Regions from separate parts of the uncultured Virgibacillus sp. genome, predicted to be linked through region 1. Evidence: riboswitches for the same ligand, from Rfam matches in the RefSeq annotation. Region 1 holds a riboswitch; the other holds the start of a gene.
The links. Region 1 has a riboswitch for lysine ahead of dapA (4-hydroxy-tetrahydrodipicolinate synthase). Riboswitches for the same ligand answer to the same signal wherever they lie in the genome.
Positions count from the first base shown of each region.

Region 2: linked by a shared signal. The riboswitch ahead of Q1A47_RS00910 (Na+/H+ antiporter NhaC family protein) and the one ahead of dapA (4-hydroxy-tetrahydrodipicolinate synthase) in region 1 are both predicted to bind lysine.

Region 1 is NZ_CANMAB010000114.1:1,406-9,789, reverse strand. Features, by position in the region: gene hutU (urocanate hydratase) at 1-296, opposite strand, end outside; gene Q1A47_RS18030 (LysR family transcriptional regulator) at 551-1,435, shown strand; lysine riboswitch at 1,814-1,994, shown strand; gene dapA (4-hydroxy-tetrahydrodipicolinate synthase) at 2,109-2,999, shown strand; gene Q1A47_RS18020 (AAA family ATPase) at 3,283-6,372, opposite strand; gene Q1A47_RS18015 (exonuclease SbcCD subunit D) at 6,393-7,586, opposite strand; gene Q1A47_RS18010 (2,3-butanediol dehydrogenase) at 8,188-8,384, shown strand, end outside.
Region 2 is NZ_CANMAB010000002.1:58,081-66,464, forward strand. Features, by position in the region: gene Q1A47_RS00900 (HD-GYP domain-containing protein) at 1-917, shown strand, start outside; gene yunB (sporulation protein YunB) at 978-1,757, shown strand; lysine riboswitch at 1,812-1,990, shown strand; gene Q1A47_RS00910 (Na+/H+ antiporter NhaC family protein) at 2,163-3,713, shown strand; gene Q1A47_RS00915 (sodium-dependent transporter) at 4,320-5,858, shown strand; gene Q1A47_RS00920 (methionine/alanine import family NSS transporter small subunit) at 5,861-5,968, shown strand; gene Q1A47_RS00925 (M23 family metallopeptidase) at 6,141-7,082, opposite strand; gene Q1A47_RS00930 (YhcN/YlaJ family sporulation lipoprotein) at 7,258-7,824, opposite strand; gene Q1A47_RS00935 (YutD family protein) at 7,954-8,229, shown strand; gene Q1A47_RS00940 (hypothetical protein) at 8,254-8,384, opposite strand, start outside.

The DNA of each region.
Region 1 (8,384 bases):
GCAATCAGCACTTTCGGAGCATCTGTATGCGTACGGAACACAGCAACGGGTTTTCCTGATTGAATGAGTAAGGTCTCATTTTCCTCTATCTGTTTTAATTCCTTCACAATCGCCTCGTAGCATTCCCAATTTCGTGCTGCTTTACCTATCCCACCATAAACCACTAGCTCGTCTGGATTTTCTGCCACCTCTGGGCTCAGATTATTATTCAACATTCGAAGAGCAGCTTCTTGTATCCATCCTTTCGTATGTAATGCTGAACCACGATATTGTTCTACTTGCATGTTCTTTTCCATTCTCATTTTCTTCATCTCCTCCCTATGTTAGCAACCTCAAATAAACCGTTTACATTTTCTGTAGTTAAAAAATTCACATTCCTTTTCCATCTGATTATCGATCCTTCTGTTTATTTGGTACTATAGATAATAGAAGACATAACATTTTTTTAATTTAATACCATACATTAAAATTATAATTATAATAATATATAATTACAAATATAAATATTCTATATTTTTATAAAATTCAACTATAAATTAAGGAGATTAGGATGGAATTTCGCCATTTAGTCTATTTTGTTACGATTGTTGAACAATCAACCTATACTCGAGCAGCAACCGTCTTACATGTATCTCAGCCATCACTTAGTGCTGCTATTAAAAAGCTAGAGAATGAAGTAGGATTGACATTAATTAAACGTAATACGAGGAGCCTCGAGGTCACAAGTGAGGGTAAAATACTTTATCAAGAGGCTAAAAAATTGTTAAATCACTATCAGCATGTATCTAAAGAAATGATCCGCTTGAAAGAGCAGGGACCGCTGGAACTCACAATCGGTTTAATAGAGTCCTCCAATTTTTGGGTACCAAAAATTTTGAAACAATTTCAGAAAGAATATCAGGATGCTCATATAAAATTATTAGAAATTCTAAGTTTAACGGATGTAGAGAAAGCTTTAACAAACTTCGATATTCATCTAGCTATAACAAATCAGAATTTGAATAATGATGCGATTGAGACATTACCTATCTATGAGGAAAAATTAGTTGCTGTTCTTCCTCAAGGGCACAACTTACAAGATTATACAGAGCTAACTATTTATGACTTGAAAGACGAAACATTTATCATTTGCAAAGAAGGCTTTCAAACAAGAGAGGATATTCTTTATGCATTTGCTAAATCAGGGATTCAGCCAATGATTCAATTTGAAATCGAGCGATTTGAAACAGCATGTCGTCTTGTTATCGAAGGTTTAGGAATCACAGTTGTTCCTGAAAACTATGTTAAAAATACAGTTCATTCAGATTATCATATAAAACATATTAACGATTCACATTTATCCAGAAGCGTATATCTAGCCTATGAGAAAAATCGTTATTTACCTCCAATTGTACTGAAGTTTATAGGATTGGTGGAAGAATTCTTTAAACAGTGATGCCCTTAGGTCACCTAGAAGTATTTCGTCCTATAGAACACGTACCACCTCAAGCATAGACTGGATGTCAACTTGTCATATTTTGATTGATTCGAGTAATTACTCTAGGTGAGATGCTTAGCTAAATTATGTTTTTCTCCACATATAACTAGCAGTAAGACCCCCGCTTCAAGCAATAAAGGAACAACACTATTGGTAACTAGGGGGACAAACAAAACCTTCAATTGATTGAAGGTTCACTTTATTTGTATGTCATTAAAGGAACAATTGAATAAACGATAGGCATCATTTCCTTGCTAAAATTCAAATAGCCTTGCGTGAAATAAGGAAATCTGTTATATTACAGACAATTAAATATTTCTTATTTCAATTATTTGAAGTGAGGATAGAGGTGCATCGGTCATCATTACACAGTTTGAGGATAATGAGATCCATTGACGATTGTGGAAAGGGATCGTTGCCGAAGTAACAGATAACTCATTATTTACTGTTGCTGGTTCTGCTATTGAATAAATACAGGACTGTCGTATAGGTAACTATATGGAGGGCTATCTGACGCAGAAAATGAAATACTACATTTCTGCAGTAGCAAACCCTTGCTGCTGTTTTTTTGCGTTAATTAGAAATGGTCTATCCATCTATTGTTTTAACTTATCACAAGGGGTGTAAAGAAATGGAATTTGGCCAAGTATTAACCGCAATGGTGACACCATTTGATCAACATGGAAAAATTGATTTTCATGCCACAAGATCTCTCGTAAATTATTTAATTAAAAATGGAACGGATGGGCTGATTGTTGCTGGAACTACAGGTGAATCAGCTACATTAACAGATGAGGAAAAGATTCAGCTTATGCGCTTCGTTGTTGAAGTAGTAAATGATCGAATTCCGGTATTAGCTGGAACTGGGGCAAATAACACAAAAGCTACTATTAATTTAACAATACAAGCGGAAAAAGTTGGAGTTAATGGTATCATGCTTGTTACTCCATACTACAATAAACCTTCGCAAACAGGAATTTATCAGCATTTCCAAGCGAGCGCAGCAGCTACTAATCTCCCTATTATGCTTTATAATGTACCGGGAAGAACTGGTGTCAATTTAACTGTAGATACTACGGTACAGCTTTCTAAAATAGATAATATTGTTGCCATCAAAGAAGCGAGCGGTAACCTTGATGCGATGTCAGAAATAATTAGACGCACATCCAAGGACTTCTCCCTATACAGCGGAGATGACGGACTAACATTACCAGCATTAGCTATTGGAGGAAAAGGTGTGGTCTCAGTCGCCTCCCATATCATTGGTAATGAAATGCAAGAGATGATAAATCAATTTAGCTTTGGAAATGTCAAAGCTAGTGCAGCGCTACATCAACATTTACTTCCAATCATGAAAGCTTTGTTTGCTGCACCTAGTCCTTCGCCCGTCAAATCAGCATTATCTATGAAAGGTGTTCCAGTTGGGGATGTTCGGCTTCCAATGGTACCTCTAACACAAGAGGAAACAAACAATCTAAAACAAACATTACAGCACTTACAGTCCATCGTTTCAGCAAGTTAAACGATTATGAAGAGCGAGAGACTATAGAAATTGAGATAAGTAATGTCGAACTACTACTCGAATATGAAGTATATCAGGATAGTAGTTCGACAGTTCTTTGGAATAGTAATTATTCTACCGAGAGAAATCGATGCATGAACGTCTATCCTAGCCGAAAAAATTGTGAAAACAGCACATGTCAAATGTAACTACGCCAGTGAAAAGCGATACAAAAATTCACTAGGATTCAGCTTTTGATAGCCCTCCTCTATTCAGTTCCTTTAAAATTCTTTAAAGGCTACCGTTACTTTACAACAAATTTTGCTCGACTAGATCCTTCTTTTGTCTTCTTTACCTCGAGTACTGCTGGGAACATAGCTTTTAATTCCTGCACATGTGAGATCACGCCAATCATTCTACCCGATTGCTGTAAACCTACCAATGTATCAACTGCTTTGTTTAGTGCTTCTTCATCCAGCGTACCAAACCCTTCATCAATAAACATTGTTTCAATCGAAATATTGCCTTGAAAACTTTGAATAACATCTGACATACCTAGTGCCAAACAAAGAGCTGCATTAAACTTCTCGCCTCCGGATAAGGATTTCACATCTCTTGTCTGTCCCGTGTATGCATCGAAAACGTCGAGGCCTAGACCACTCTGTCTTCCATGCGATTCCTGCCTGTCACTACGACTCAGGAAAAATTGACCATTTGATAATCGATCTAATCGTAAATTTGCCGCATCGATAATCTGCTCCAAATACTCAATTTGTAAATACCGTTCAAAGGATATTTTCTTGTGATTTTGCCCTCTTAATACATCATGGAGATCGGTTATAGTGGCTAATTTCTTTTCCAAGTTATTAGCTTGTTCAGTGACCTCGACAATGTTTTGCTGTAGTGTAATGATTTCCTCATAGTATTTATTTGATTGATCCCATGTCTTTAATGCTTGTTCGTATTCTACTTTTAATTCTTTCAGTTTGGCTTCAATAGTCGTTAATTCAACCTGCTGCTTATCTTTCAATTCTCTGTTCAGATCACGGACCTGTTTTTGCAGCGTAAGCCGATGCTGATTATATTCTTCTATGCTATGCTTTAACTGCTTACGCTCATCCTCTTCCAGCTTAGCTTGTTGAAACACCTCCTCCGTTTGGAAGGACGCTTGGCTTAATGCATCAACAAACTGTTTGTTTGCATTCTCCCGCCTTATCTTCGTTTCCTGCAGCTGGTTGCTTGCATGACTAACATCGGATTCACTTTTAGTCAATTCTTCTTTCTCCTGCAACAGCTTTTGTTGTATTTGCTCCCAGCGCTCCTCCAATTCCTTTCGTTGCTCTTTTTTTACTTCTATTTTTTTCTCTAATTCAGACAGAGTTCTCACATCTTGAGGAATCTTTTGTATTCTTTCCTGATAAACAGCATGAGCAGTACGATAAGATGCAACTTGCTCTTGATAATATTGCTCCGTTCTTTTCACTTTAGCTTCTACATCTTTGGTTTCTTTTAATGCCTGTTCGTACATAGCTTTATATTCAGCAAGCTGTTTTCTATCATGATGTAATTGCTTCACTTCTTCACTTAGTTGCTGCCCTTGAAGTACTAATGCTTCTTTAGCACTTGTTACATCTCTCTTATTTATGGAATAGTTATTTAATTCATTTTCCCTTTCCTTTAATTGTACGCTTACTGAATTCCATTCAGCAAAGCTGTTACGATATTGCGTATCTAGTATCTGAAATTGCTGCTTCGCTTTTTCTAAATGCTCCCTCGATACGTTACGATCCCTATTTATGGCTTTTTGTGGATGATCGATACTTCCGCAGACTGGGCAAGCTTGTCCATCATGTAGATGCGCTGCTAGAATACTAGCTTGATTATTAAGCCAATCCCTTTCAATTTGTTGGTAATCAGCTTGCGCTTGAGATGCTTCTTGATGTTTTTGTTTGGATTCTTTTTCTAATTTATCGTGTTTTTTTGTTAACTCTATATAATCTATTAGGACTTTTACTTGATCTCGCATCTCTTGTAATCGTTGCTGTTTATCTGGTAACTGCTCGACTGTGAGATCGAGCTTTTCTATTTGTTCGTGAATAGCTTCTGCTCGCTGATTCTTTACATCGAGTAGTTTTTGAAGTTTCTCCAATTCGGAGGCGCCATCCTGTACTTGCTGATTCAGCTTATTCAACTGTTGGTTAGACGCATCCATTTCTTTAACTATTGGTAAATAATCCTTTAGTTGTTCCAGAATAATACGTAGTTGTTCTCTTTCTTCCTTCTTATCTTCCTCTTTTTTATACAAGGCTTGCACTTGCTTTACTCGCTCGTTAGCTGTTTTAAGCTTATTTTCTGCGTAGTGAAGATTCTTTTGTTGCATTTCCTCTTCTTTATGCCAATCATTTCGCTGTTTTTCATAAGGAATGAGGTTGTTAGCTCGCTCTGCATCGTCTAATTGTTTCTCTCGCTTTTGATATGTTGTAAGCTGATTATCTAATTCGCTTAGTCTGGCTTTTTTTTGTTGCATTTCATTGAAACGATCATTTATAGCTTTTGCTTGGTGATATTCCGCCTGTTTGTTATTATGAGCCTCATATGCTTGTTCATATCTAGCCTTATCACACGCGATTCTCTCCATATAAAACTGACTTTCTTCTTGTAAACCAGTTATAACCTGATTGATATTGTAATGCTCACTTTCTAAAAGCTGAAATAGAAATGAATTTTCTCGTTTAGGTAACCTCACTTCAATATGCTTAATCAATTGATCACGAGCTTGGATAGCTTTATTGTATGCCTGTTCTGCATTAGCCTTCTTCTCTCTCATCCGTTCACTAATTTTTTTATACGGTTCCGTCTTAAATAGTCGACGTAATATTTCTTCTTTATTATCCGTTTTCGAGGTGAGCAGCTTACGGAATTCTCCTTGCGGAAGCATAACAATCTGCTTAAATTGATCCTGGGTTAAACCAATTAAAGCTTCTATTTTTTTGTTTATTTCAGATACAATCTGCCTATCTACACAAGGAATTTCATTGCCATCTATTAGCTCATAGAATTCGTATCGGTCACCTGTCTTCGTTTTATTCCCTTGCTTCACATGGCCTAGTTGGCGCAGAATTCGAAAAATACGACCGCCTAATTCAAACAGTAACTCCACTGCTGTATGGACATTGTCATCGGCAAAATCACTTCGCAGCATATTTTCTTCTCGATCTTCTCCGCTTGCTGAGCCATATAAAGCAAAGCAAATACCATCAAATATAGTCGTCTTACCGGCACCAGTATTTCCAGAAATAACAAATAAACGATACGCTTCTATTTCCGTAAAATCTATTGTTTCCGTATCTTTATATGGGCCAAGCGCTGTCATTGTTAACTTTAAAGGTCTCAATTATTCCACTCCCTTCTGCATTAAATGGTAAGATAAGGCTTCAACTTTTCTGTCTCTGTTACATCTGATTCCTCATGCAGCCATTCATTCAATACTTCTTTAAAAAGCTGTTCCGTTTCTTGTGTTGCTTCTGTTCCCTTCACTTCTTTGTAAAAAGCATGAAATAATTCAAGTTCTGACAGCTTGGTGCGTTCTACCCGATTATTCTCCTCATCATCAGCAAGAGAAAATTGATTATGCTTCCGTTCAACATGCAACGCATTTGGGTAAACAGATCGCACCTTTTCCATCGGTGAAAGTACTGGTAACTCGTCTGTTAAGCGAATAAATACATAATCATCATTGATAGGGTGTGTCAGCAACTCATTTATAGAAGCTTCAACTGTGCGCACATCTCTTCTCGGATGCAGTATACGTTTCTCAACATTAACAGCACCTTCTCCATCTATTTCCACAACATAGAATCCTTTCTTATGATGCTCCTCTGAAATAGAGTACTTCAATGGAGATCCAGCATAACGTATCGTCTCGTTCCATACATAATGCGCTTGATGCAGGTGTCCTAACGCTGTGTAATGAAATTTTGCAAAGTGCTCAGCAGCTACGTATTCCGATCCACCAATAGATAATGGACGTTCTGAATCACTCGTATTTTCTTCTTCTGCTCCATAAGGAGTAACGAAAGCATGTCCTACAAATACATGTCTAGCATGTGAATCCATTCTCCTCTCAATCTGCTCGATAATTTTCTTTGCTGCATCATTATGTGTACGAACCGTATCATCCTGAAAAGTAGTTCTTACCACACTTGGATCACAATAAGGAACTAAATGAAAATGAACTTCTCCATCATGATCATGTAAAACAATTGGTTGTAAATCATTCGTGAGCGTCCCTACAATATGGCAGCCATTATCTCGCATAATTTTACTACCAAAATTTAATCGGCTCGGACTATCATGATTCCCAGCAATTGCCAAAACCGGAATGCGAAGTTGAAGTACGATTCTCTCTAAAATTTCATCTAAGAGATGTACCGCTTCTGTTGGCGGCACTGCTCTATCATATAAATCTCCTGCAATAATAACAGCATCAGGTTTTTCATTTTCAATAGCCTCGATGAATTGATAAAGTATGTACGCTTGATCTTCTGTCATATAGACACCCTGTACTAATTTGCCAAGATGCCAATCAGCAGTGTGAATAAATTTCATTCCATATTCCTCCTTATAATAAGATTCATCTATTATTCTTCGATTACTGTAAAATTCCATATTTCATAGTATAAAGTGAAACTTCCATCCGTAGGGGATTTTGTTTATCCCCACGGATGGTTAGCACCACAAGGGTATGACCTAGAGGAAGGGTATGACCTAGAGGCCTTTAAACCAACGGACATTTACTGGCAGTCGATTTCCCCCTTATCCATATTGCTTTTTCTCTATTGCTTGAAGCAGGGAACTTACTGCAAGTTATATGTGGGATAAATCGTTAAAAGTAAGAAACCATATCTTCATTCTACCTGCATGCTAGACTAAATGATTCTATGTTTCTCAATCATAATTTTAACATAATGATTCACATCTACGAACTAACTACTAAAGGTAAACTTCTAACAAAATCACCCAAATGAATTCCGATTGACCCATAACTTATAGACTACAAACAATATATTTTCTAATTTGTATATTACTTGTAAAATTATCTTGACTAATATGTGAAGTTTCGACAGAAATAGACAAATTATAAAATAAGAATGGTATACTAAAGTAGTAATTTAATTATTTCCATCTGAGTAATAAGGAGGATAATTCCATGAAAGCTGCAGTATGGTACGGTAAAAAAGATGTACGAGTAGAAGAACGAGAATTGAAACCTTTAAAAGAAACTGAAGTAAAGGTGAGAGTAGCTTGGGCAGGCATTTGCGGAAGTGATCTTCATGAATATGAGGAAGGACCTGTATTTGTTCCTGTAGAAAAAGAAGATCCTTTAACAGGCGATACAACTCCATT
Region 2 (8,384 bases), on a different contig from region 1:
TGAAGGATATAGCGGCAATGCCGACCATTTCAAAATCACTCAGACGAGAGGCTTCAGAAACGATTAAGGAAGTATTTCTTTCCCTACAGCATAATGGATTGACAAACCGATCTTATATCCTTGATCAAAAAGGATCGGAACTTTCAGTGATTGTTCAGCAAATCACGAATGAGTTGCAACAAAACGAACAGTCATTATCATTATTAACCGATATGATTGTATCGGATAATTATATATTTCAACACTCTTTAAATGTAGCCATTTATGCACTGGCTATTGGTGTTAAGTTAAAGCTATCTAATAAGCAATTAGAAGAAATAGGGATGGCAGCAATGCTGCACGATGTTGGAAAGCTGTTTATTAACCCAGATATATTACAAAAACCAGGAAAATTAACAGAAGAAGAATTTAAAATTATTCAAAACCATACAAGAACGGGATACCGTTTTCTTGTAGGTCAGGATAGTGTACCTTTTGTTGTATCACTTTGTGCCTTACAGCATCATGAACGGTTGGATGGATCAGGCTATCCACTTGGAATAACTTCTGAATCGATACACAAATATGCAAAATTAATAGGGATTGCAGATGTGTTCGACGCAGTTACAAGTAATCGTGTATATCGTGATGCCATGCTTCCTCACGAAGGTTTAGAAATCTTATATGCCGGATCTGGACAATTATATGATAGAGAAATGATTGAAGCGTTAAAGAGTTCTATTGTTGTTTATCCAAATGGTATTATGGTTGATCTAAATGATGGGAGACAAGGTATTGTTGTAAAACAAAATCCGCATGTTTGCGACAGACCAATTATTCGAATTAACAAGGAGCAAGGGAGAAAATTAGCTAAACCATATGATGTTAATTTAGCTAACGTACTAAATGTGGTGGTTTTCTCATGCAAAATAGATTGAGATTTTTTACATTCTAACCTTCTTGGAACAAGCATATGTTTGTTGCAAGGGGGTTTTTAGATGGGTAGACGATCAGGATTAAAGATAAAAGCAACTTCTCCAGCTAAGGCGATTTTTTTAATGACTTCAATTACATTTGTCATATTAACCTCCCTTAGTATTCTAATAGTAGATAAAGGGATAACTCCTCCACTGATGGAGATAGCCAAAAGGAAGACAGTTGAATTCGCGACTAGAACGATTAATGAAGCTGTGAAGTCAACGGAAAACATAAGCTTTGAAGACTTAATGGACGTTAGTAAAGATGAAAATGGATATCCTACCATTGTTGGTTGGAATGCTTCAGCAGTGAGCAGAGCATTGCGAGCTGCTACCATTAGAGCGGAATACTTTTTATACGGAATGAACAAAGGAGAAATGTTAAATACGGATGATCCAGATATGGAACCAAAGGATTACGGAGATTCAGCAAATGAACTTGCTGACAAAGATCCAACGGTAGTCGAGATTCCCATCGGTCAAGTGACCGGAAGTACTATTTTAGCTAATTTAGGACCCAAAGTCCCTGTTCATTTTGAAATTGTTGGCAGTATTCAATCAGATATAAAATACGAAATGAAAGAATTTGGTATTAATGCTGCATTGTTTGAAATTTATATACCGGTTACCGTTAATGCACAGATTGTCGTACCATTTACGACCGAGCCTGCGGAAATTACAACGAAGGTATATGTTGACTCAAGGGTACTTATGGGTGATGTTCCAGAATTTTTTGGTGGTGGAGAAGGAAGTAGTGGTCCAAACATAGCCGTTCCCAAGGATGACTTGAATATTGATTAAGTACTTGTTATAATAATTATTATTAGCTAGTTGAATATTTAAACCTTATCAGATCGGTGAGGTAGAGGTGCAATGGATATGATTAATCAGTCGGAGGATGACAACGATGATGATTGATGAAAGGATGTATTGCCGAAGCATAATAAGTGTCTTCCTTATTATTGCTGGTGTGCTTTTGAATAAGAAGTATACTGTCATGCAAGAAGCAATGTGCATGGAGAACTACTGATCGAAATGGAGGATAACGTATATTGTAAAGGCAATGGTAGGTTATTTTCTATCATTGTCTTTTTGTGTTTACAGAGCCCCCATTCTCTGACGCAGCCCCGTTTTCCACGTATCCCATTTTCTTGAACAGTATGTTTTCTTTCATTATTGCAAACAATCATAGTGGAGGTTACAACAATGGAAGGAACAATTTTTTCCCTTATTCCTGCAATATTAATGCTCGTATTGGTATTAGTAACGAGAAATGTATTATTATCTTTAGGAACTGGGATTGTAGCAGGAGCACTTCTCATTCATGATTTTTCAATATGGGATTCCCTAAAGGAAATAGGAATTATTATTTATACTATATTTATATCGGAAGGCTCGCTAAATACAGGTAACCTTCTGTTATTAGGATTTTTACTTTTATTAGGAATAATGACAGCTTTTCTCCAAGCTTCAGGTGGGAGTCGAGCCTTCGGTGAATGGATGATCAAACGTGTAAAAACAAGAGTCGGTGCGCAAGCAATGAGTGCGGTGCTAGGTATTATCATTTTTATTGATGATTATTTTAACAGCTTGGCTGTAGGGCAAATAGCAAGACCCTTAACAGATCGACATAAGATTTCACGAGCAAAGCTAGCCTATATTATTGATTCAACTTCGGCACCAGTTACGGTAATATCACCGATATCGAGCTGGGGAGCATATATCATTGGTATTATCAGTGGCTTATTTGTAGCAAATGGCATCACAGATATAGGACCTTTAGAGGCGTTTATTAAAATGATCCCATATAATTTATATGCATTAGGAGCCATACTACTTGTGTTTTTAGTAGCCTACTTAAAGATGGATATTGGCCCGATGAAAGCACATGAGCAAAGGGCAATTCAGACAGGAGAATTACTAAATCCTAAGCAGGATAGAGTACCGGGAGATTTAACCGATACGTTTGCAGCACATACAGATGGGAAAATCTATCATCTTCTTGTCCCAATTGGTGTTTTGATTCTTGCTACTGTGGTATCCATGCTTGTTACAGGTGCAAATGCAAGCGATGGTAATGTTAGCATTATATCCATTTTTGCAAATACGAATGTTAATCTATCGCTATTTATTGGTGGTACAATCGCTGTTTTAACATCATTTGTTTTTCATGGATTACAAAGGAAACCGAAAAGCAACGCAGGAAAAATTATTGTAGAAGGTTTGAAAACAATGCTTCCTGCTATTTATATACTATTATTGGCCTGGACAATTGGTTCAGTGATAGGAACATTAAAAACAGGGGAGTATTTAGCACAAATTGTAGATAATGCTTCGATTAGTCCGGCATGGTTACCGTTGTTATTCTTCTTGATTGCAGGATTTATGGCCTTAGCTACAGGCACATCCTGGGGGACATTCGGTATCATGCTTCCGATCGCAGCTGAGGTGACAGTAATTACAGATATTTCTATGTTATTACCTTCTATGGCTGCAGTGCTTGCTGGTTCTGTTTTTGGTGATCATTGTACACCAATATCGGATACGACAATTCTATCTTCAACGGGTGCTGGTGCAAATCATATTGATCATGTCTTGACTCAATTGCCATATGCGATTTTGGCAGCTGTTTCAGCTGGAATTGGCTATCTTATAATTGGTTTCACCAATCAAGTCGTATTTCCTTTAATTGCTACACTTGTTATCGTCTTAGCTATTGCATTAATCCTGCACTTTTTATCGAACACAAAGTCATAATACGAGATCGGTGTTATGCTACGAATGATTATGTATCGGGCATGTAACATACAGTAAAATCGCCGGTTTAGAATAGAGACCAATAGGTTATACTCTTACGGTGCTTACAATAGAAAACTTCGCTTGTTGTAGTCAGTTTATCTTATAACATGGCGATGGTATTCTGTGGAAATAAAAACTTTAAGCTAAAATCCAAGCTGTCGGGAATTTTTTCTCGGCAGTATTTTTATATAGTAGAAAAAATATTGTCCAACTTTTAAAGCTACGAAATGAAGTCTTTGTTCTGTGTGGAGGGAATGTAGCTAGAAGCTTTGTACAAATACCCGAAGAATCTCTAGTGTTACGATGAGGAATCGAGTATTTTTTCTTCTGGAGAAGTAACGAATAACCTAATCTAAAAGCCTATAATAATTGTTTAAAAATATCTAATAACTATATATGCTGTTTTTTTGTTAATTAAAATTAGAAATATCTTGAAATTCAAATAATTCTTTGACATAGTATAAAAGTACCGTTATAATACAAACAGAAATATCTGAAAAAATAAAACTTTAAAAACATTCCTTAAACCAACTATTTTGGTAAGGAAGAGGGGGAGGTATTGTAATGGAAACTCGTTCACAATGGGGGACAAGAGCAGGGTTTATTATGGCTGCTGTGGGTTCAGCGGTTGGACTAGGAAATATTTGGCGTTTTCCAGCTGTCGCTTATGAGAATGGTGGAGGAGCCTTTTTTATCCCTTATCTGTTCGCACTACTAACCGCCGGTATTCCTATTTTGATTATGGAATTTACGATGGGACATAAATATCGTGGTTCTGCACCGCTTACGTATAAGCGAATAAATAAAAAGACAGAATTTATTGGCTGGTGGGCAGTGCTCGTATCGTTTGTTATCTCTACGTACTATTCTGTTATTATTGCCTGGGCAATATCCTATTCTGTTTTCTCAATTAATTTAAGCTGGGGAGCAGATACGGAAGGGTTTTTAATGAATGACTTTTTACATCGTACCGTAGAACCAGGACAAATAGGAAGTCTTGTACCAGGTGTACTTATTCCATTAATTATCGTTTGGGTTGTAGTTCTAGGTATTTTATTTAAAGGAGTTAAGAGAGGAATAGAAATTGCAAACCGCATCTTTATTCCCGCTTTAGTTATTATTTTCCTTATTATTGTTATTCGAGCAATTACATTAGACGGAGCTATGGACGGATTGCAAACATTTTTTTCTCCAGACTTCAGTAAAATATTAGATGGAGAAGTATGGGTGGCAGCATATGGGCAAATATTTTTTAGTTTATCGATTGCCTTCGCTATTATGATCACATATTCAAGCTACTTACCTAAGAAATCGGATATTACCAACAATGCCTTTATTACAGGATTTGGTAATTCAAGCTTTGAGTTACTAGCTGGTATTGGGGTGTTTTCTGCTCTTGGATTTATGGCAGCTCAATCCGGTGTAGGGGTAGAGGAAGTAGTCTCAGGAGGAGTTGGTCTTGCCTTCGTAGTTTTTCCGGCGATAATTAATGAATTCCCAGGACTGAATGGATTATTTGGCTTTTTGTTTTTCGCTTCATTGGTACTTGCTGGATTAACTTCATTGATGTCAATTACAGAGACATATGTTGCTGGTTTAACAGATAAATTCAAAATATCCAGATCAAAGGCAGTTTTATTTGGAGGTGGAATAGCCGCAATTATTTCACTTTTATTTGCGACTCAAGGTGGTCTGTTCTTCTTGGATGCAGCTGACTACTTTATTAATCAATTTGGAGTAGCGCTTATAGGACTTGTTGAAGTAGTGCTTATTGCATGGATTCTTCGTAAAGTAAAGGATCTAAAAACACATGCCAATGCTATTTCTGATATTCGCCTAGGTTGGTGGTGGTCGCTAAGTCTAAATGTTATTACACCTCTAGTATTGGGGTATATGATGTTCGATTTATTCCGACTAAACCTAATGAAGCAATTTGACACAGAAACTGGAAATTATGAAGGATATGCAGATATATTTATCGTATTTGGAGGTTGGTTTGTTGCAGCAGCAGCCCTTATTATCGGTATTGTCATGGCTGCTACTAAGTGGAGGTCCGAAGCTAAAGGTGTTAGTGAGCATTCAGAGGAGAGGGAGGCCAAATAACTATGACTGGCAGTGTCATTTTAGTGATGATTCTTAGTATGGTAATTATTTGGGGAGGATTAGCTGCAAGTGTTATGTATGCTGTGAAGAAATCAAAAGAAGTAAAATAAGAAGTGACCTTTTTATCGAATTTGTAGCAGAAAGACTTCCCTTCTCTAGTTGCTATAGCTAGGTGAAGGGAAGCCTTTTCGATTCTAACAGACCTTTGAACGCTTCAATTTATTATTTATTTTCTATCCAGTCTAGGCGAAGAAGTCATATAAGTTTAAATTGACTATCTTGTTAATCTTTTTGTTTCGCAATTCGTTCCCATTTACGTAAATAAGGGTATGGATCAAAGGACCATTCGCTTTTGCCGTTATCTTTGTACATACCATAATGTAAATGTGGAGGGAATTTTCCAGATGTTCCCGGCGGTCCATAACCTGTCGAACCAACACTCCCCAGTATATCTCCAGGCTTAACAACTTGACCAACCTTAATATCATCATCGTAACCGTTCATATGTCCATAATAATGATAAATATTATAAATATCACGAATACCGATTCTCCATCCTCCATAGAGATTCCAGCCCATCATTTCTATAACACCATATGTTGTTGATTTTACAGGTGTTCCATAATTTGCAAAAATATCGGTACCTTCATGAATTCGTAATCCGCCAAATCCTCTTCGGTCACCCCATGTGCTTCTATAACTATAATTGTGAGCTATAGAAACAGGAAAATCCCTATCCGTTAAATTAATATCTTGAAATTCCTTAAACACCTTTGCAGTGTTCATTATCGTCTGTACGGATAAATCCCGCTTATAATAATTCCATAATGCAATCTTTATATCATCCTTCGTTTGACCGTATTCAAGTAAATAATTTGCCATCGTATGAAGAATATCTTCCGAATTTCTCGGATCGGCTTTTTGATCACCATCGCCATCTTTACCCTTTCCATTGAAAAAGACGATTAATCGTTCATCCTTGATCATAGAAGAATTTCCTAATCCATACCATAATTCAGGTGGCACCTCAATAGAGATAACTTTCTCATCATCTGAATCCTGTTTTTTGTTGCGCTCGTAATTATCAATTGCTGCGAAATAGTACCAAGGAATTTGACTTAAAGCTTCTGTTTTTTTGAATAATGCCATTCTTTTATCATAAATCGTTTTCTCTTCTGCATGTGCAAATGTATGCGGAAAAATCGAAAATAGAATTATGATCATGAAAAAAAAACGTTTTGCATACAAAATGTTTCACCCTTACCTTACACGCATATTTTCTTTACTTAATAACGTTACAAGTAGCTGATGTTCTGTATTTTTTGTCAAAGTAGTTCTGATTATACAATAAAATAAAAGGGACTAATTGGAATTCCAATCAGTTCCTTTCTGTTTTTGATTACATACCTTTATTACTACCTTGAGGTGATTTTTTCATTTCTTTAATAATGCTCTGAATTGTATTATCATAATCACCTTCTGTTGTACTTAGATTATGCAAACTGTGGATATCATTAATTAAACTTGTATTGTCCGAGACATATACTTTAAAGTATCTAGGCATAACTGACATTGCCGTACGCTTTGCCATATCCGCTGTTCTATCCTGATCATAACGGCCAGATTTTTGGTAAGCAATTAACACTTCTTCGTCCGTTACAAGTGTTGCGACTTCATCGAAAGCATCACCACGCAACATAATTCGCGTAATCATATTCGCCATTTCAGTACGGTCAATACTTACGGAATGATTTTTTTCTGTATTATTTTCCATTTGTTCTTTCGTATAACGCACATAGCCAAGTTTATCATCAGCACCATCTTCTGCCGGAGCTCGTAACTCTTGATTGGGATCTAATTCATTCCGTATTTGGTCTCTTTCATCAATAGCATTGTTATTATTTGCACAACCAGTAATGAGTAGCAAAGAAGTCAGGCCGATTGGTATAAGTGTTCTTGTTTTCATTGCTATCCTCCATTCAAAATATCTTTTCATCATTAGTTTGCAATTTGAGTTGAAAATCATACTATTTTATTTCTGGAGGGTTTTTCGAAAAGATGATAAACTGTAGACACGATATATGGGGGGATTTATATGATAGAGTTGCAAGGGAAAAAATACGAGCTTGTGGAAAATCATAAAAATGGATTTAGTGAGGATATGTTAAAAGAACGGTACTCAGATATATTAGCTAAGTATGATTTTATTGTTGGTGACTGGGGTTATGACCAGTTAAGATTAAAAGGCTTTTATGCAGATCAAAACCAAAAAGCACCTGTTGACAATAAGATAAGTGCCTTAGATGACTATTTATATGAATACTGTAATTTTGGATGTGCTTATTTTGTCCTTCAAAAAATTGCTACATAAAAAAGCAGTAGCTCGATGTTGCTACTACTCTTTTCCAAAATCGCCATCAGGATTATTATGTGGGTCATGTGAGCCATCAGCCTGTCTAGGTAAGTCCTTATGACGTTCTCTATCAGGGTAAACAAAAGCACTATCCCGTCGTTGTCCTTTTTCCC